4 regions of the Streptococcus sp. D7B5 genome follow, and region 3 is predicted to be linked to each of the others. Evidence: predicted binding sites of a transcription regulator. Region 3 holds the regulator's gene; each other region holds the start of a gene.

The links. Region 3 encodes CtsR, which represses protease genes until heat stress. Its sites were predicted from a motif close to TTGGTCAAAAAAGGTCAAANA; they were not measured.
Region 1: clpP (ATP-dependent Clp protease proteolytic subunit ClpP) is a predicted target of CtsR. The motif match lies at 998-1,018, and genes of this name have one in related genera.
Region 2: P8P68_RS00675 (ATP-dependent Clp protease ATP-binding subunit) is a predicted target of CtsR. The motif match lies at 2,205-2,225, and genes of this name have one in related genera.
Region 4: P8P68_RS08640 (ATP-dependent Clp protease ATP-binding subunit) is a predicted target of CtsR. The motif match lies at 3,169-3,189, and genes of this name have one in related genera.

What each region holds. Positions count from the first base shown of each region.
Region 1 covers NZ_CP121467.1:114,727-119,209, reverse strand. Annotated here, with positions in the region: gene P8P68_RS00580 (YlbG family protein) at 1-263, opposite strand, end outside; gene clpP (ATP-dependent Clp protease proteolytic subunit ClpP) at 342-932, opposite strand; gene upp (uracil phosphoribosyltransferase) at 1,106-1,735, opposite strand; gene P8P68_RS00565 (cytidine/deoxycytidylate deaminase family protein) at 1,824-2,291, opposite strand; gene P8P68_RS00560 (TetR/AcrR family transcriptional regulator) at 2,310-2,867, opposite strand; gene P8P68_RS00555 (DegV family protein) at 2,992-3,837, shown strand; gene P8P68_RS00550 (NAD(P)/FAD-dependent oxidoreductase) at 3,895-4,483, shown strand, end outside.
Region 2 covers NZ_CP121467.1:138,596-143,078, forward strand. Annotated here, with positions in the region: gene P8P68_RS00675 (ATP-dependent Clp protease ATP-binding subunit) at 1-2,165, opposite strand, end outside; gene P8P68_RS00680 (DUF1797 family protein) at 2,402-2,632, opposite strand; gene P8P68_RS00685 (amino acid ABC transporter permease) at 2,824-3,507, shown strand; gene P8P68_RS00690 (amino acid ABC transporter ATP-binding protein) at 3,507-4,241, shown strand; gene P8P68_RS00695 (TfoX/Sxy family protein) at 4,275-4,483, shown strand, end outside.
Region 3 covers NZ_CP121467.1:1,508,770-1,513,252, reverse strand. Annotated here, with positions in the region: gene P8P68_RS07385 (AAA family ATPase) at 1-598, opposite strand, end outside; gene P8P68_RS07380 (ATP-dependent Clp protease ATP-binding subunit) at 744-3,176, opposite strand; gene P8P68_RS07375 (CtsR family transcriptional regulator) at 3,178-3,636, opposite strand; gene P8P68_RS07370 (FctA domain-containing protein) at 3,808-4,483, opposite strand, start outside.
Region 4 covers NZ_CP121467.1:1,766,764-1,771,246, forward strand. Annotated here, with positions in the region: gene P8P68_RS08635 (FctA domain-containing protein) at 1-2,786, shown strand, start outside; gene P8P68_RS08640 (ATP-dependent Clp protease ATP-binding subunit) at 3,240-4,483, shown strand, end outside.

The sequences.
Region 1 (4,483 bases), 580 kb from region 3:
ATAACGTTTTCTTCAGTCCGATAGAGATTCCCAACGAAGGGAGTTTCTAGCTCTTGAATATGGCAACGTCTAATTTTCTTGATATATCTTTCCTTACTTAATCTCTCAACTAAGTCATCTAGCTCCTCAGTTGGAACATAGAGCTGCAAGTAACGATGTTTTTTGGAATGGTAACAGATATCACCGTATTCCTGAAGTTTTTTTGCATCTCGATTATAGTAGAGATAGATGATTAATCCTGATCGATTTGTTTTTTCAAACATGAGGAATCCTCTTTCTAAGAAATCTTCCCCTATTATACCAAAAAAAGCAAACTCCGTCGAGTTTGCTTTCTAGGTTGCTTAGCTTAAAGAATTATTGGCCATGATTTCATCAATAAAGCCATATTCAAGTGTTTCTTGGGCACTCATCCAGTAATCACGTTCTGCATCTGCATGAATTTGCTCGACTGATTTACCAGAGTTATCTGCAAGGATTTGCTCCAAAGTCTTACGAGTTTTAAGCAAGTGCTCTGCAGCGATTGCCATATCGGTTTGTTGGGTACCACCACCTGTACCACCCATTGGTTGGTGAATCATGTACTCTGCATTTGGAAGCATGAAACGTTTGCCTTTTGCGCCACTTGATGCAATGACAGTCCCCATGGATGCAGCCATCCCCATAACGATTGTTTGGACATCCGCTTTGATAAAGTTCATGGTATCAACGATTGCCAAACCAGCTGAAACAGAGCCCCCAGGTGTATTGACATAAAGGTAAATATCTTTTGTGCTGTCTTGGGCATCCAAGAAGAGCAACTGAGCAATAACGGAGTTGGCCATGTTGTCTTCAACGGGACCTGTTAGCATGATGATGCGGTCTTTCAAAAGACGAGAGTAAATATCATAGGAACGTTCTCCACGGCTTGTTTGTTCAATAACTACAGGAATCATTCATTTCTCCTTTTAATGTTGAATTTTCTTAGTCTTACGACTCAATACAGAACTATTATATCTTTTTGGTCAAAAAAGGTCAAATTTTTGCTCTATTCTCTAAACAGAAACAAAAACTCAACCTCCTTTCAAGTCAAAAACGAACTTCTAGTTTCACTATTTACTTTGGGATTTTATTTAGTACCGAACAAGCGGTCTCCAGCATCTCCAAGACCTGGAACGATATAACCGTGTTCGTTCAAACGTTCATCCAAGGCTGCTGTAAAGATTTCTACATCTGGATGAGCTTCTTGAAGGGCTTTAACACCTTCTGGTGCAGATACGAGGCAGACAAATTTGATATTTGATGCGCCACGTTTTTTAAGAGAATCAACAGCCAAGATTGCTGAGCCACCTGTTGCTAACATTGGGTCTACGACAAAAATTTGACGTTGGTCAATGTCCTCAGGCAATTTCACCAAGTACTCAACTGGTTGAAGCGTTTCTTCATCACGGTACATACCAATGTGGCCAACTTTAGCGGCTGGAACCAAGCTCAAGAGACCATCAACCATCCCGATACCTGCACGTAAGATTGGAACGATGGCCAATTTCTTACCTGCCAATTGTTTTTGAACTGTTTTTGTAATTGGTGTTTCGATTTCCACATCTTCTAGTGGAAGATCACGAAGTACTTCATACCCCATCAACATTGCAATCTCATCTACTAGCTCACGAAAAGCTTTTGTAGAAGTATCTGTACGACGCAAGATTGACAATTTGTGTTGAATCAATGGATGATTAATAACTTCAATTTTTCCCATTTTCTGAGTTCCTTCTTTCAATTTATTCTTCTTATTATATCAAAAAACGGTTTAAAAAGCTGTCTAAACCATTTATTTTAATTAATTTTTAAATCAAATCTGCCTCTTGAAGAGCTGTCTGAACAGTCTCTAATGGTAAATGGGTCAACTCGGTGCCTTTTTCTTGATAAAGGTACTGGGCATAGTCATCCATTCGGTACTGGTTGATATAAACCACGCGCTTGCAACCAACCTGAAGCAGTTGTTTGGTGCAGTTCAGACAAGGGAAATGGGTCACATAGGCTGTAAATCCTCTGGGAACCCCTCGTTCGGCTCCTTGCAAGATAGCATTGACCTCGGCGTGAAGGGTTCGGACACAGTGTCCTTCAATGACCAGACATTCGTGGTCGATACAGTGCTCCGTTCCCGATACAGAACCATTGTAGCCTGTTGAAATGACTTTATTGTCCTTAACGAGGACAGCTCCCACCTTGGCACGTTTGCAGGTCGAACGATTGGCAATCAGTAAAGCCTGGGCTGCAAAGTACTCATCCCAAGCCAGTCTTTTTTCTGTCATAAGTCTTCTCCTTATCCCCTATTTTTTGAAAAATGGCAAGCGTAAATCTGCAATCTTTTCAGCCGGAACCTTCATGCCATCCTTGATCCATTTGAGCAGAACTGATACGATGGCAGAGCTCCAAAAGGAATGGAGGTAGCTGCTAACACCTTTTGATTTCCCGTGGTATTTTTCCAGAAATTCCTGCATGGCTTGGACGAAAATCTTTTCCAAGTGGTAGTCCAGGGCAAATTGGATAACCTTAGCTTCTTTCTTTGCTGCGCGGAAAAGGTGAACCCAGACCAAATAGAGGTCGGTTTTAACATCGTAGTGGCTGAGCTGTTCCATGATATTATGAACACTGCGTTTAAAGACGCTTTCCAAAATCTCTTCTTTGGAGTCATAGTTACGATAGAAGGCGGCACGAGAGACGCCCGCCCGTTTGACCAGCTCCGAAATGCTGATCTTGGCCAAGTCCTTTTTCTCTAGAAGTTGCAAAAGAGCCGTCTCGATTGCTTCTCTGGTTAAAAAATTGGATTCTTGATTTGATTTTCTGAGATTTTCAAGAGATTTTTCAGATATTTTACGTTCAGACATAACAATTTCTTTCTACTTGTGACAACAGAGAGGTGGTACTTTTGTTTCAAGGGCTTTCATGATATAATTGTAAAAAAAGACAGAACCTTTGTCAATGTATAAGTGACAAAGATGGAGAATTTCTATGACTTGGAAGATTGTAGCTGACTCTGGTTGTGATTATCGTCAACTAGCAACTCCTGCTATTGATACGGAATTTGTTAGTGTTCCTTTAACCATTCAAGTAGCTGATCAGGTCTTTATCGATGATGCCAATCTTGACATTGACCACATGATGGAAACCATGTATGCGACTTCTGAGGCTTCAAAATCAGCTTGTCCTAGCCCTGATGATTACTTGCGTGCATTTGAAGGTGCTAAGCATATCTTTGTCGTTACCATCACTGGTGCTCTTTCTGGTAGCCATAACAGTGCACAGCTCGCTAAAAATATCTACCTTGAAGAACATCCTGACACTCAGATTCATGTGATTGATACATTGTCTGCAGGTGGGGAAGTTGACTTGATTGTCGAGAAAATCAATAGTTTGATTGATCAAGGACTTTCTTATGAGGAAATTGTTGAAGCTATCACAGCCTACCAAGAAAAAACGAAGTTGCTCTTTGTCCTTGCTAAAGTCGATAACTTGGTCAAAAATGGTCGTTTGAGTAAGCTTATCGGTACTGTCGTTGGCCTTCTCAACATCCGTATGGTTGGGGAAGCAAGTGAAACTGGAACCCTAGAACTACTCCAAAAAGCTCGTGGACCCAAAAAATCCCTTCAAGCAGCCTATGAAGAACTCATCAAGGCTGGTTATGCTGGTGGCCGTATCGTCATGGCTCATCGCAGCAATGATAAATTCTGTCAGCAATTGTCAGAACGCTTGCTGGAAACATTCCCACAAGCTGAAATTAAGATTCTTCCAACATCTGGTCTCTGCAGTTTTTATGCAGAAGATGGCGGTTTGTTGATGGGATATGAAATTAACTAAGATTATGAGCAACAAGAGATGCCAAGCATCTCTTATTTTTTATGGTACAATAGAGCTATGAAACATTTTGATACTATTGTCATTGGTGGGGGACCTGCTGGCATGATGGCTACGATTTCCAGTAGCTTTTATGGTCAGAAAACTCTTCTCATCGAAAAAAATCGGAAACTTGGAAAAAAATTAGCTGGGACTGGTGGGGGACGTTGCAATGTGACTAACAACGGAACTCTAGATGACCTACTAGCTGGCATCCCTGGGAACGGACGCTTTCTTTACAGTGTCTTTTCCCAGTTTGATAACCACGATATCATCAACTTTTTCACGGAAAACGGTGTTAAACTAAAGGTTGAGGACCACGGCCGTGTCTTTCCTTCTAGCGACAAATCTCGGACCATTATCGAAGCCTTGGAGAAGAAAATCATTGAACTTGGCGGGCAAATTGCTACTCAAACAGAGATTGTTTCGGTTAAAAAGATAGACGACCAGTTCGTCCTCAAGTCCGCAGACCAAAGCTTCACTTGTGATAAACTCATTGTCACAACTGGTGGAAAATCCTATCCTTCGACTGGTTCGACTGGTTTTGGACATGAGATCGCCCGTCATTTTAAACACTCCATTACTGAGCTTGAGGCTGCTGAGAGTCCTT
Region 2 (4,483 bases), 600 kb from region 3:
AGGTCTTTTTCACTTGGATTTTCAAGGTAGAAGTCTGTTATGGCATCCTCGATATGGTCTTGAATGGTACGGCGGAGTGGGCGTGCCCCCATTTTTGGATCATAACCTAAGTCAACCAACTTTTCCTTGACCTTGTCTGTCACATCGAGGTGGATATTGTTGCTAGAGAGGCGTTTATTGACATCCGCTAGCATGAGTTCGACGATTTGGAGAAGGTTGTCCTTGCTGAGAGGTTTAAATTCGATGATGCCGTCAAAACGGTTCATAAACTCTGGACTAAAGAAGTTACCGAGTTCACCGAGAACAGAGTTGGTACGTCCTTCACGAGCAGCTCCAAAACCAACGCTGGCTTCGGCCTTACCAGTACCCGCATTTGAGGTCATGATAATGATAGCATCCTTAAAGCTAACTGTGCGTCCTTGCCCATCAGTCAAACGACCATCGTCCAAGACTTGAAGGAACATGTGCATGACATCTGGGTGGGCTTTCTCGACCTCATCGAGAAGGATGAGTGAGTAAGGATTGCGACGAACTTTTTCCGTTAACTGACCAGCTTCATCATAGCCAACATAACCTGGAGGGGCACCGACTAATTTAGCCACACTGTGTTTTTCCATGTATTCACTCATATCAAAGCGAATCATGCTGTCAGCAGAGCCAAAGAGCTCAATGGCTAGTTGTTTAGAGAGTTCTGTCTTACCGACACCAGTTGGTCCGACAAAGAGGAAGCTTCCGATTGGCCGGTTAGGAGTTCCAAGTCCAACACGATTACGACGGATGGCTTTGGCAATCTTATCGACAGCTTCATCTTGACCTATAACATGGGCCTTGAGGTCGTCTGCTAGATGGATAAGCTGAGACTGTTCTTTTTCTTTGAGTTCTCCAACAGGGATATTGGTTTTCTGCTCAATGATATGTTCGATTGTTTTCTCGCTGATGATTGGAGTATCCTGATCGGTCACCTTGTTTTTCTGCATTTCCTTGTACTTGGCAATCTGATCGCGGAAATAAGCAGCCTTTTCAAAATCTTCCTCTCGTGTAGCTTGAGCCTTGAGATTTTCAGCCTCAATCAAGCGCTGATCAATCACTTTAGGATCAACAAAGTTCAGTGTCAGATTCATCTTAGAACCAGCTTCGTCCAACAGGTCAATAGCCTTGTCTGGCAAGAAGCGGTCTTGGATGTAGCGGTTGGAAAGATTTGCAGCAGCTTCGATAGCAGCATCAGTATACTTGACGTGATGGTAGTCTTCGTATTTCTTTTGAACTCCTTTAAGGATGATAATGGTTTCTTCGACAGTTGGTTCATCTACCTTGACAGGCTGCATACGGCGCTCTAGAGCAGCATCTTTTTCAATGATGCGGTATTCATTGAGAGTAGTGGCACCAACCAGTTGCAATTCACCACGGGCAAGGGCTGGTTTGAGGATATTTCCTGCATCCATATTGCCATCGCCAGCAGATCCTGCACCAACAATTTCATGGATTTCGTCGATAAAGAGGATGATGTCCTCTCGTTTGCGAATTTCTTCCATGAGTTTTTGCATACGTTCTTCAAATTGGCCTCGAATCCCTGTTCCTTGGACTAGACTGACCACATCCAGACGGATGACCTGCTTGCCTTGAAGTTTATGAGGAACATCGCCATCGACAATCTTCTGAGCTAGACCTTCCACAACGGCTGTTTTACCAACACCCGGTTCTCCGATGAGGACAGGATTGTTCTTGGTTCGACGGTTGAGGATTTCGATAACGCGGATAATCTCCTCATCTCGACCGATAACAGGATCAATATCTCCCCGACGAGCAATCTCAGTAATATTGATACCGTATTCCTCAAGGAGTCCTCTTTCTTGGCTAGGAGGTGTTTGAAGTGGGCCGCGGTTTTGAGGTCCATAACCACCGTTTCCTCCATATCCCCCACCAGATTGAGTTGGAGGGACGTTATTAGAAGAAGGTTTGAAATTGTTCAAATCATTGAAAAAGTCGCCAAATGGATCAAAGTCATGATTATTTAAGTCAGTCATTCCTTTAAAGAGGGTATTATTTGGATCTGTTTTGATAATTTTATAGCAATTTTGACAAAGATCAATTTGCTTTTGCTGTCCATTGATATTGGTATACAGATGAATTGTTGAGTCGTTTATTTTACAGTTTTGACAGAGCATACATCTACCTCATTTCATTCTTATTCTTGGTCTAAGAAAAAGGTCAAGAATAGTCAAAGTTTTATACTCTCATTATAGCATGATTAAGGTGTAAAGCAAGTAAAAAGATTGGGAAGTGGTCGTTTTTAAAAGAAGGATTTATGGAGAATTAAGCAGCTTGAAGGTAAGAAAAAATCCCATTTGTGGTGACAAAAAGGATTCTCATTCATCGGGACTTACTGCCCGTTGTTTTTATATTAGTAAAGGAGTTCGTAGATCTCCATTGCAATTAAATCAATGCTATCAAAGGTATAAGTTTCACGAGCTTCTACATCGCGAAGGGTGAAGAGTGATCCATTTTCTTCGTCGTGGCTGTATGCAACTTCTGCGACAACAACACCTTCACGTTCAAAATTACGTTTTAGATTTCCACCATCTTTTGTCATTGCTTCTAGGCGGTTAATGATTCTAACCAAATGTGATTCCATTTTGATTCTCCTCCATTTCTTATCGTTTCTATTTTACCATAAACAAGAGGTAGTTGACTAGAAAAAAACTGTGATTTCTCTCTATTTCTCTATTCTATCAAGTTAATTGGTAAAATTAGAGAAAAAATATTGCATTTTAATTCAATTCGTGTTATAATCATACAATCTAATACATAGAAAGTTGATTGAATATGAATTTTTCTTTTTTACCAAAGTATTTACCATATTTTAACTATGGTGCTCTGATTACCGTATTGATTTCTATCCTTGTTGTCTGCTTAGGGACCATTATAGGTGTGTTACTGGCCTTTGCCCAACGTTCACGCTTTAAACCGCTCGTTTGGTTTGCAAATGTGTATGTTTGGATCTTCCGTGGGACGCCGATGATGGTTCAAATAATGATTGCCTTTGCTCTTATGCATATCAATGCTCCGACTATCCAAGTGGGAATTTTAGGAGTTGATCTTTCTCGTTTGATTCCTGGTATTCTGATTATTTCTATGAATAGTGGAGCTTACGTTTCAGAAACTGTTCGTGCTGGGATCAATGCGGTTCCTAAAGGGCAGTTAGAGGCCGCATATTCTTTAGGTATTCGTCCGAAAAATGCCATGCGTTATGTCATTTTGCCACAAGCTATCAAAAATATTCTTCCAGCTCTGGGAAATGAATTTATCACCATTATCAAGGATAGTTCCCTCTTGTCTGCGATTGGGGTTATGGAGTTGTGGAATGGTGCAACGACAGTAGCAACAACAACTTATTTACCGCTGACTCCTCTTTTATTTGCAGCCTTTTACTATTTGATTATGACCTCTGTTTTGACAGTGGCGTTGAAAGCATTTGAAAAACATATTGGACAAGGAGACAAGAAATAATGACAGAAACCTTGATTAAAATTGAAGAACTACATAAGTCTTTTGGGAAAAATGAAGTTTTAAAAGGCATCAATCTTGAGATTAAACGTGGAGAAGTTGTGGTCATTATCGGTCCGTCAGGTAGCGGGAAATCAACTCTCCTTCGTTCGATGAATCTCCTTGAAGAAGCAAGTAAAGGCAAGGTTATCTTTGAAGGAGTTGATATCACAGATAAGAAAAATGATCTTTTTGCTATGCGTGAAAAGATGGGTATGGTATTCCAACAATTCAACCTCTTTCCCAATATGACAGTGATGGAAAATATCACTTTGTCACCAATTAAAACCAAAGGTGAAAGCAAGGAAGTTGCGGAGAAAAGAGCACAGGAACTGTTAGAAAAAGTTGGCTTGCCAGATAAGGCGACGGCTTATCCTCAGAGTTTATCAGGTGGTCAGCAACAACGGATTGCCATTGCACGTGGACTTGCTATGGAACCAGATGTTTTGCTTTTTGATGAGCCGACTTCAGCCCTAGATCCTGAGATGGTTGGAGAAGTTCTAGCTGTTATGCAAGACCTTGCCAAGTCAGGGATGACTATGGTGATTGTGACTCATGAAATGGGCTTTGCGCGTGAGGTAGCAGACCGTGTTATCTTTATGGCGGATGGGGTTGTTGTCGAAGATGGAACACCAGAGGAGATTTTCGATCAAACAAAAGAACAACGGACCAAGGAATTTTTGAGTAAGGTTTTGTAAGACCTCATTTTTAGAAGAAATGGAGTAGGTATCATGGCTTCCAGTAAAGAATATTTAAACTTTATTCTCGAACAGCTATCAGAGCTAGAGGAGATGAGTTATCGTCCAATGATGGGAGAGTATATCCTTTATTATCGTGGGAAGATTATTGGGGGAATCTATGATAATCGTTTGTTACTGAAGCCTGTGAAGCTGGTCAGGGATCAACTGGGACAGACTAGGCTTGAACGTCCTTATGAAGG
Region 3 (4,483 bases):
TTTTGATCTGGTACTCCCGCGCGTATTCCAGGCTGACCGGCGCATCGTAATACCTTGCCAAATCCTTGGCCAGAGTGGTCTTCCCATTGCTAGCACTTCCCATAATCAAGACTTTCTTGGTAAACTGACGACGGAAGGGCTGAGCGATGTATTTCCAATATTTGCTTGGATTTTCTCGAATCATAGTCGCTGAGATACCAAACTTTCTTTCTTGCAAGACGGTGCCAAATCCACGCTTAGATAACTCTTGCTGGTAGTCTTCTTCTCCCACAAAGAAAGTCAGTTCTTGCTGGTTTTCATCATAGGAAATCTCCGCTAACATCTGGTCCAACCACTCCTGCCAACCCATAGGGTAACGAGGAAGCTTGGTCTCATCCAGCTTGCAGACAGAGGTCAACTCGTCATCCCGAAAAGCCTCTCGGATATAGCGAAATCGTTTTTGAAGACTTAAACCTACCTGCTCACCTCGGTCTCCCTCATAGCCTGACACGACTACCCAGACCTGGTCACACTGACGCTTCGCTCGCTGGATCAGATCGATATGCCCTTGATGGAGAGGGGCAAAGGTCCCAAATACCACTGCTGTTTTCTTTTTCATAAACGTTTTACCTTTTTATAATTTTTGATATTTTTATTTTCTATGTTTTTATTATATACTATATTTTTGTTTTGTCAATACTTTTTTATCATTTTTTATAAAAAAGTAGCAAAAAAGAATCAGGATTGCTCCTGACTCTCTATTTTTAAGCAATATCAAATTTTAACTGGCCTGCTTTGACACCAATCTTAAGTGTCTTACCTGCCACCAATTCTCCCTTGAGAAGAAGTTCTGCCAACTTGTCTTCCACTTCTGTTTGCAGGGTTCTGCGAAGTGGGCGAGCTCCCATTTCTGGATTGTAACCGTGACTAGCTAGCAACTTCAGTGCCGAAGCTTGCAGTTTCAAGTCGATACCTTTCTCTGCCAGGCTAGCAATCAATGGTTTGACCATAATCTTGACAATTTCTTGCATGTGCTTGCTATCTAAGCTATGGAAGACCACCTTTTCATCAATACGGTTGATAAACTCTGGTCGATAAGCTTTTTTCAACTCTTCAAAGATTCGTTTTTCCATATTTTCCTGGTCAAAACGAATATCCTTGGCCCCAAAGCCGACCGTCTTGTCATCACGAAGAGCCGTCGCACCAAGGTTTGACGTCATGATGATAATGGTATTTGAAAAATCAACCTTGCGCCCCTTGCTATCTGTCAAGACGCCGTCGTCCAAAACCTGCAAGAGGACATTAAAGATGTCTGGATGGGCCTTTTCTACCTCGTCAAAGAGAAGCACTGAGTAAGGTTTGTTGCGAACCTTCTCGGTCAACTCCCCACCTTCCTCGTAGCCCACATAGCCAGGAGGTGCTCCATTGAGACGGCTAGCCGCAAATTTCTCCATATACTCACTCATATCAAAGCGGATAAGGGCTGATTCGTCATCAAAGAGGACTTCTGCCAGAGCCTTTGCCAATTCGGTCTTACCGACTCCTGTCGGCCCTAGGAACATAAAGGAACCAATCGGACGCTTGTGACTACGAATACCTGACTGATTGCGACGAATGGCACGACTAATGCTTGAAACAGCTTGATCTTGGCCGATGACACGTTTGTGCAGTTCCGCTTCCAGATTCAGGTATTTCTTCGCATCAGTCTGAGTCAGTTTTTGGACTGGAATCCCTGACAAGCGACTCAAGGTGGTCAAAATAGCGGATTCTGTAACCAAGTCTTTATAGACAGGGACTTCCTGCTCTTTTGCGATTAACTGGGCAGCTTGTTTCCACTTGCCATCCATCAAGGCCTTGTCAGCTGGAGTCAAGTCGGATTCGTCTGCTTTCACATGCTTGGATTTGTTTTGCACTGTTGCTGCCGCCTCATCCAAGAGGTCGATAGCAGAGTCTGGCAAGTGACGACTGGTCAAGTAACGATGTGCCATCCTAACAGCCGTTTCGACAGCTTCATCTGTGATTTGCACACGATGGTGTTTCTCATAGGTCGCTTTCAAACCTTGCAAAATGATCATGCTGTCAGCTAAGCTTGGCTCTTCAATCGTCACTTTGGCAAACCGACGAGAAAGGGCAGCATCTTTTTCGATGTGTTTCTGGTATTCTTCCTGAGTGGTGGCACCAACCGTTCTCAAAGTTCCACGAGCCAAGGCTGGCTTCAAGATATTGGCCGCATCCAGAGTCGAATCAATACCGCTACCAGAACCCATGATGGTGTGAAGTTCATCGATAAAGAGGATTACTTTGCCATCTTCCTCGATGTCCTTGATGATATTGTTCATGCGCTCTTCAAAATCCCCACGGAAACGTGTTCCCGCAACGACATTCATCAAATCAAGCTCTAGAACACGCATCTTTGCCATTTCAGCTGGTACGTCCCCACTAGCAATACGCTGGGCAAGCCCAAGTGCTAAAGCTGTTTTCCCGACACCCGCATCTCCAACCAAGACAGGATTGTTCTTGGTCTTCCGACTCAAAATCTGAATCATACGCGAGATTTCCTTGTCACGACCGATAACTGGTTCTAACTTGCCAGAGCGCGCTTGCTCCGTCAGGTCATGCGTGTAATCCTCTAGACCACCACTTTGAGCTTGAGGCATGCCCATCATATTAGCCATGGAATTTTGCTTGTCAGTTACTGTGCGATGGCGTTGACGCAAAGCCTTGAGATCTTCTCTTGTCCATCCTGCACGCTCTTCTAGATTGCGACGAAGAGCGGCAATTCTGACCTGATCTTTTTGGTCTTCATAAGAAAAGCCCGCTCTCTCCAAGATGCGAGTTGCCAAGGCATTGCCATCATGCAAAATCGCATAGAGGACATGCTCTGTCCCTAGTACCTTTGCATGGACCACTGAGGCCACATACTCTGCTTCTGCAAAGAGAACCTCCAAACGATGGGAAAAGGGTAATTCTGTAAAGGTTTCGTCTTGGCTATAATCCGTTTCAGTCAGTTCCAACGCAACCTCTTCTAAACGGTCCATCTCGTATGGATAATCATTTAGAGTCGCACCTGCCACACTGTAACTGTGATTGGACATGGCAATCAATAAATGCCAAGACTCTAGATAATGGGCTCCAAAATGGCTCGCAACCATGTAGGCACTTTCGATACATTCATTCAATGCTTTTGAATAGTTCATCTTACTTCTCTTTTCTATCTACCTCTTGTAATAGCTGTCGGAGCATATTGGCACGGACAACTGAGGATTCTTCCCCTAGGACACGATCTGTTGCTACTGAAGTCAGCAAGGTCATCTCCTGTTTGGTCATCAAGTCCTGCTCCACCAAAAGCTGGAGAATATCCTCATAGATCTCCTGACTAACTCGCTCACCAATCGAGTAAAGCAAATCGCGGAGCATCTCATGATGATTGGAAAACTCAATCCGGCCTATTCGAATGTAGCCTCCGCCACCACGCTTGCTCTCAACTAAGTAACCTCTACTTTCCGTAAAGCGTGTCTTGATGACATAGTTGATCTGACTCGGTACAACCTGGAAGGTATCTGCCAACTGGCTCCGCTGCAATTCCACGATACCAGACTGGTCTAAAATCGCCTTGATATAGGCTTCGATATGATCTGATGTATTTTTAAATCTCATAGTAAATCAAACTCCTTCTTTGAACCTTGACTATCTTTGACTATTATACCGAAATTTTTGATTTTTTTAAAGGAAAAGGGAACGAGTTACGAAGATTATTATAAACTATCCAAAACAAAAAGATGGGACCGTAAAACAGTCGCCATCTTTTTTAGTTATTCAAAGTTGAGATTAGTCAACTTTTTTAGCACGGTATACAAGTCCTGCCAAAGCTGCAAGAACTAGACCAAGAATAGTAGAGAATGCTGTAAAGTCTGCTCCACCAGTGTTTGGCAAATCTCCCTTAGGCTGTTCACCCTTAGGACCTTCCTTAGGTTCTTCTTTTTTCGGTTCAGTATACGTGTTAGTGAAGGTTGGGTTGTTACCTGTAACTGTTGTTACAAGTTGGCCTGTACCGTTGTCAACCACTTCAACTGTCACTTCATGTTTAGCAGTATCGTATGTCACATTTTCTTCCTTACTATCTACTTCAGTAATAGTGTAAGTGTGCTTACCTGCTTCGTTGTACTTAATAGCTTTGAAAGTAACAGTACCGTCTGCAGCGTTTGTAGCTGTCTCAACGACTTTGTCACCTTCTTTAAGTTCAAACTTAAATTGACCTTCTACAAGCTTTTTATCACCTTTCAAGACTTTCTTAGCTGAGAAAATTACTTGTGTTGAAGATGCAACATAAGTGTTTGTGAAGGTTGGGTTGTTGTCAGTTACAGTCGCAACAAGTTTGCCTGCACCGTTATCAACAACTTTAACTGTTACATTGTGAGTAGATTTATCGTATGTCACACCTGCTTCGTTACCTGCTTTTTCAGAGATAGTGTAAGTGTGCTCACCAGCTTCTTTGTACTCGATA
Region 4 (4,483 bases), 260 kb from region 3:
GGGAAGGTAAAACGTTTAAGATCAAAGAGAAGACTGCCCCAGCAGGTTATAAACTAGATGAAAAAGAGTATACAGTTAAACTCGGTGCTGCGGGTTCTACTATTCATCTTAAAGATGAACCTGTTCCAGCTGTATTCAATGTGACGGCTAAGAAAGTAGTAGAAGGACGTACAGATAAACTTCCAAAAGCGGATGAGTTTACCTTTAACCTATTTTCTGCAGAGAACTTGAAGGACCCTGTAGCCACAGCAAAATCAAAAGCTGATGGAACTATTACCTTTGAGAATCTCCAAGTAAAAGGTGCGGGAACTTATCACTACATCATCAAAGAGGACACTTCAACAGCAGTTGCAGGCGTTACATTTGATACAGAAGCCAAGGAAGTTACTGTAGCAGCAACTTTCCAAAGTGGAGTTTTAACAGCAACTGTCACATCTGCAGAACCAACTTTCACTAACACTTATAAAGTAACTCCAGCTAAAGAAACTATCACAGCTAAGAAAGTCTTGAACGGTAAAGAACTTGAAGCTGATAAATACGAATTCGAACTTAAAAAAGGTGAAGAAGTCGTTGCGACAGCTAAAAACGCTGCAGACGGCACCGTTACTTTCAAAGAAATTGAGTTCGAAACAGCAGGTGATTACACTTACACTATCACTGAAAAAGCAGGTAGTGAAAAAGGTGTGACATACGATACTGTTAAACACGAAGTTAAGGTAAAAGTTACAGATAACGGCCAAGGTCAACTTGTTGCAACTGTTACAGGTAACAACCCAACCTTCACCAACACCTATAAAGCAGCTAAAACAAGTGCAACGATCACAGCTACTAAAGTCTTGGATGGTAAAGCCCTCGAAGCTGATAAATACGAATTCGAGCTTAAAGAAGGTGACAAAGTCGTTGCGACAGCTAAAAACGCTGCAGACGGTACTGTTACTTTCAAAGAAATCGAATACAATGAAGCAGGCGACCACACTTACACTATCTCAGAAAAAGCAGGTAGTGAAAAAGGTGTGACATACGATACTGCTAAACACGAAGTTAAGGTAAACGTTACAGATAACGGTCAAGGACAACTTGAGGCAGCTGTTACAGGTAACAACCCAACCTTCACCAACACTTATAAAGCAGCTCCAGCAAAAATTGCTATTGAAGCTAAAAAAGTTTTGAATGGTAAAGAGCTGGAGATAGATGAGTTTGAGTTTGAACTGAAAGAGGGTGACAAGGTTGTTGCGACAGCAAAGAATGCTGCTGGCGGATTGATTCGTTTTTCTGAAATTAGCTATTCAACAGCAGGAGTATATAACTATACTATTACAGAAAAGGTTGGCAATAAACTTGGTGTAACTTATGATAAAACAGAACATCCAGTAACTGTAGAAGTGAAAGATAATGGCTCAGGTCAACTTGTCGCGACAGTTACAAGTGAAACACCGGTCTTCGTTAATGACTATAAAGCAGAACCTGCACAAGCTACAATCAAAGCTAAGAAAGTCTTGAAAGGTAAAGCGCTTGAAGCTGATGCTTACACATTTGAACTGAAAGAAGGTTCAGACCTTGTAGCTACGGCTAAGAATACTGCCTCAGGAGAAGTTGTCTTCAACGTCACTTTCTCAGCAGCAGGCGATTACGCTTACACTATTACTGAAAAAGCTGGTGACGATAAAACAATCACTTATGATCAAAATGCGTATGAAGTGTTCGTCACTGTTGCGGATGATGGTAAAGGCCAATTGGTTGCGACTGTAGAAGATGCGGATACAGAACGGGTCTTCACAAATACTTATACAGCACCAGTTCCACCGGCGCCAACAGCTACATCAGCAACACTTGAATTTACGAAAGAATTGACTGGTCGTACTTTGGTTGATGGTGAGTTCCAATTTGAATTGTACAAAGATGGACAAAAAATTGATACAAAAACAAACCAAGGTGGAAAAGTAACATTTAATGCAATCAACTATGATGCAGAAGGTGAGTATACTTATACTGTAAAAGAAGTGAATGCTGGAGCAACTGGTATTACTTATGATACAGAAAAGACTGCGGTGGTAAAAGTAACCAAAGATGCAGCAACCAACGCTTTGAAGGCAGCTGTTGAATATCCAGCAGGTAATGTCTTCAAGAATAGCTTCAAAGCACCAGTAGTAGAAGCTACGATTGAAGCAACTAAGAAACTTGAAGGTAAAGAACTTGCGACAGACGCTTATACTTTCGAATTGAAAGAGAAAGGTGCCGTTGTAGCTACAGCTAAGAATACTGCCGAAGGTAAAGTAGCCTTTGTTCGTTCATTCGAAGAAGCAGGTACTTACACTTATACCTTGGTTGAAAAAGTTGGTACTGAAGAGGGTATTGAATACGATAAGACTGAGCATACTGTAACAGTAACAGTAGTTGCGGATGGTCAAGGTCTCTTGACTGCGACTGTCTCATATGCAGATGGTAAAGCAGTTGTATTTACAAATAAATACACTGTTCCAACACCAACACCAGAACCAAATCCAGCACCAACACCAAATCCAGCTCCAAATAATCCAGGAACAACGCCAGATCCAGCACCAACGCCAGATCCAGCGCCAAATAATCCAGGAACAAATCCAACTCCAGGAACAGAACCGACTGATCCAGGACAAAAAGAGGATCCAAAACCAGCACCTCCAGCTACTGAGACTAAAGGTAAAGCTGAACTTCCAAACACAGGGGAAGCAACCTCTGTCCTTTCTGCGCTTGGATTTGTAGTCTTGGCATTGAGTGGATTGGTATTCTTCGTAAAACGCAAAGCTTAAGCTTTTGTAGAAGAAACATGAAACTTGGTAAGTGAGAATATTTCTTCTCTCTTAAACTTGATAGAGGAAGTCTCTAGAAAATTCGTTTTCTAGGGGCTTTTTTTGTACTTCAAAAAATTTTTTAAAAAAATAGTCAAATTTGGTCAAAAAGTTATTGACTTTTACTGACTAAAGTGGTATAGTAGAAACATAAGGAAAATGAATTCCTTAGAAAACTTCATTTTCAATGATCCTATTTCTTGAAAATGTATGATAGATACCCTAGAAAGGGGTGAGGCCTATGTTAAATCTAACAGATTTTGAAAAGAAGATGATAAAAGGCTTATTTAAGAAAGAAAAACCAGAAATTATACGTAGGGTAGCTAGTTAGCTAGTCTAAAATTTTTAAAACAAAGGTCAAAGATAGTCAATATCAGAGATCGCATATAATTAAGAATAAACGAGGTAAAGAATATGAACAACAACTTTAATAACTTTAACAACATGGATGATTTATTTAACCAATTGATGGGAGGTATGCGAGGATATAGTTCTGAAAATCGTCGCTACTTGATTAATGGACGTGAAGTGACACCTGAGGAATTTGCTCACTATCGTGCAACTGGTCAATTGCCAGGAAATGCAGAATCTGATGTGCAAATGCAACAACACGCTTCAGGTATGAAACAAGACGGTGTCCTTGCTAAACTAGGTCGTAACTTGACCGCAGAAGCTCGTGAGGGCAAGTTGGATCCTGTTATCGGACGAAACAAGGAAATTCAAGAAACATCTGAAATCCTCTCACGTCGTACGAAAAATAATCCTGTTCTGGTCGGAGATGCAGGTGTTGGTAAGACAGCCGTTGTAGAAGGTCTAGCACAAGCGATTGTGAATGGAGATGTTCCGGCTGCCATCAAGAACAAGGAAATTATTTCTATTGATATCTCAGGTCTTGAGGCTGGTACTCAATACCGTGGTAGCTTTGAAGAAAACGTTCAAAATCTAGTCAATGAAGTAAAAGAAGCAGGGAATATTATCCTCTTCTTTGATGAAATTCACCAAATCCTTGGCGCTGGCTCAATCGGAGGAGACAGTGGTTCTAAAGGGCTTGCGGACATTCTCAAGCCAGCTCTCTCTCGTGGTGAATTGACCGTTATTGGAGCGACAACTCAAGACGAATACCGTAACACCATCTTGAAAAATGCAGCTCTTGCTCGTCGTTTCAACGAAGTCAAGGTCAATGCTCCTTCAGCAGAGGATACCTTTAAAATCCTTCAAGGGATTCGTGACCTCTATCAACAACACCACAATGTCATCTTGCCAGACGAAGTCTTGAAAGCAGCAGTGGATTATTCTATCCAATACATTCCTCAACGTAGCTTGCCAGATAAGGCTATTGACCTTGTAGACGTAACGGCTGCTCACTTGGCAGCTCAACATCCTGTAACAGATGTGCATGCTGTTGAACGGGAAATTGAGGCAGAAAAAGACAAGCAAGAAAAAGCAGTTGAGGCAGAAGACTTTGAAGCAGCTCTCAATGCTAAAACTCGCATTGCAGAATTAGAGAAAAAAGTCGAAAACCACACAGAAGACATGAAAGTGACTGCCACTGTCAATGATGTGGCCGAGTCCGTAGAGCGTATGACTGGTATCCCAGTTTCTCAAATGGGGGCATCTGATATCGAACGCCTAAAAGATATGGCTCATCGTTTGGAACA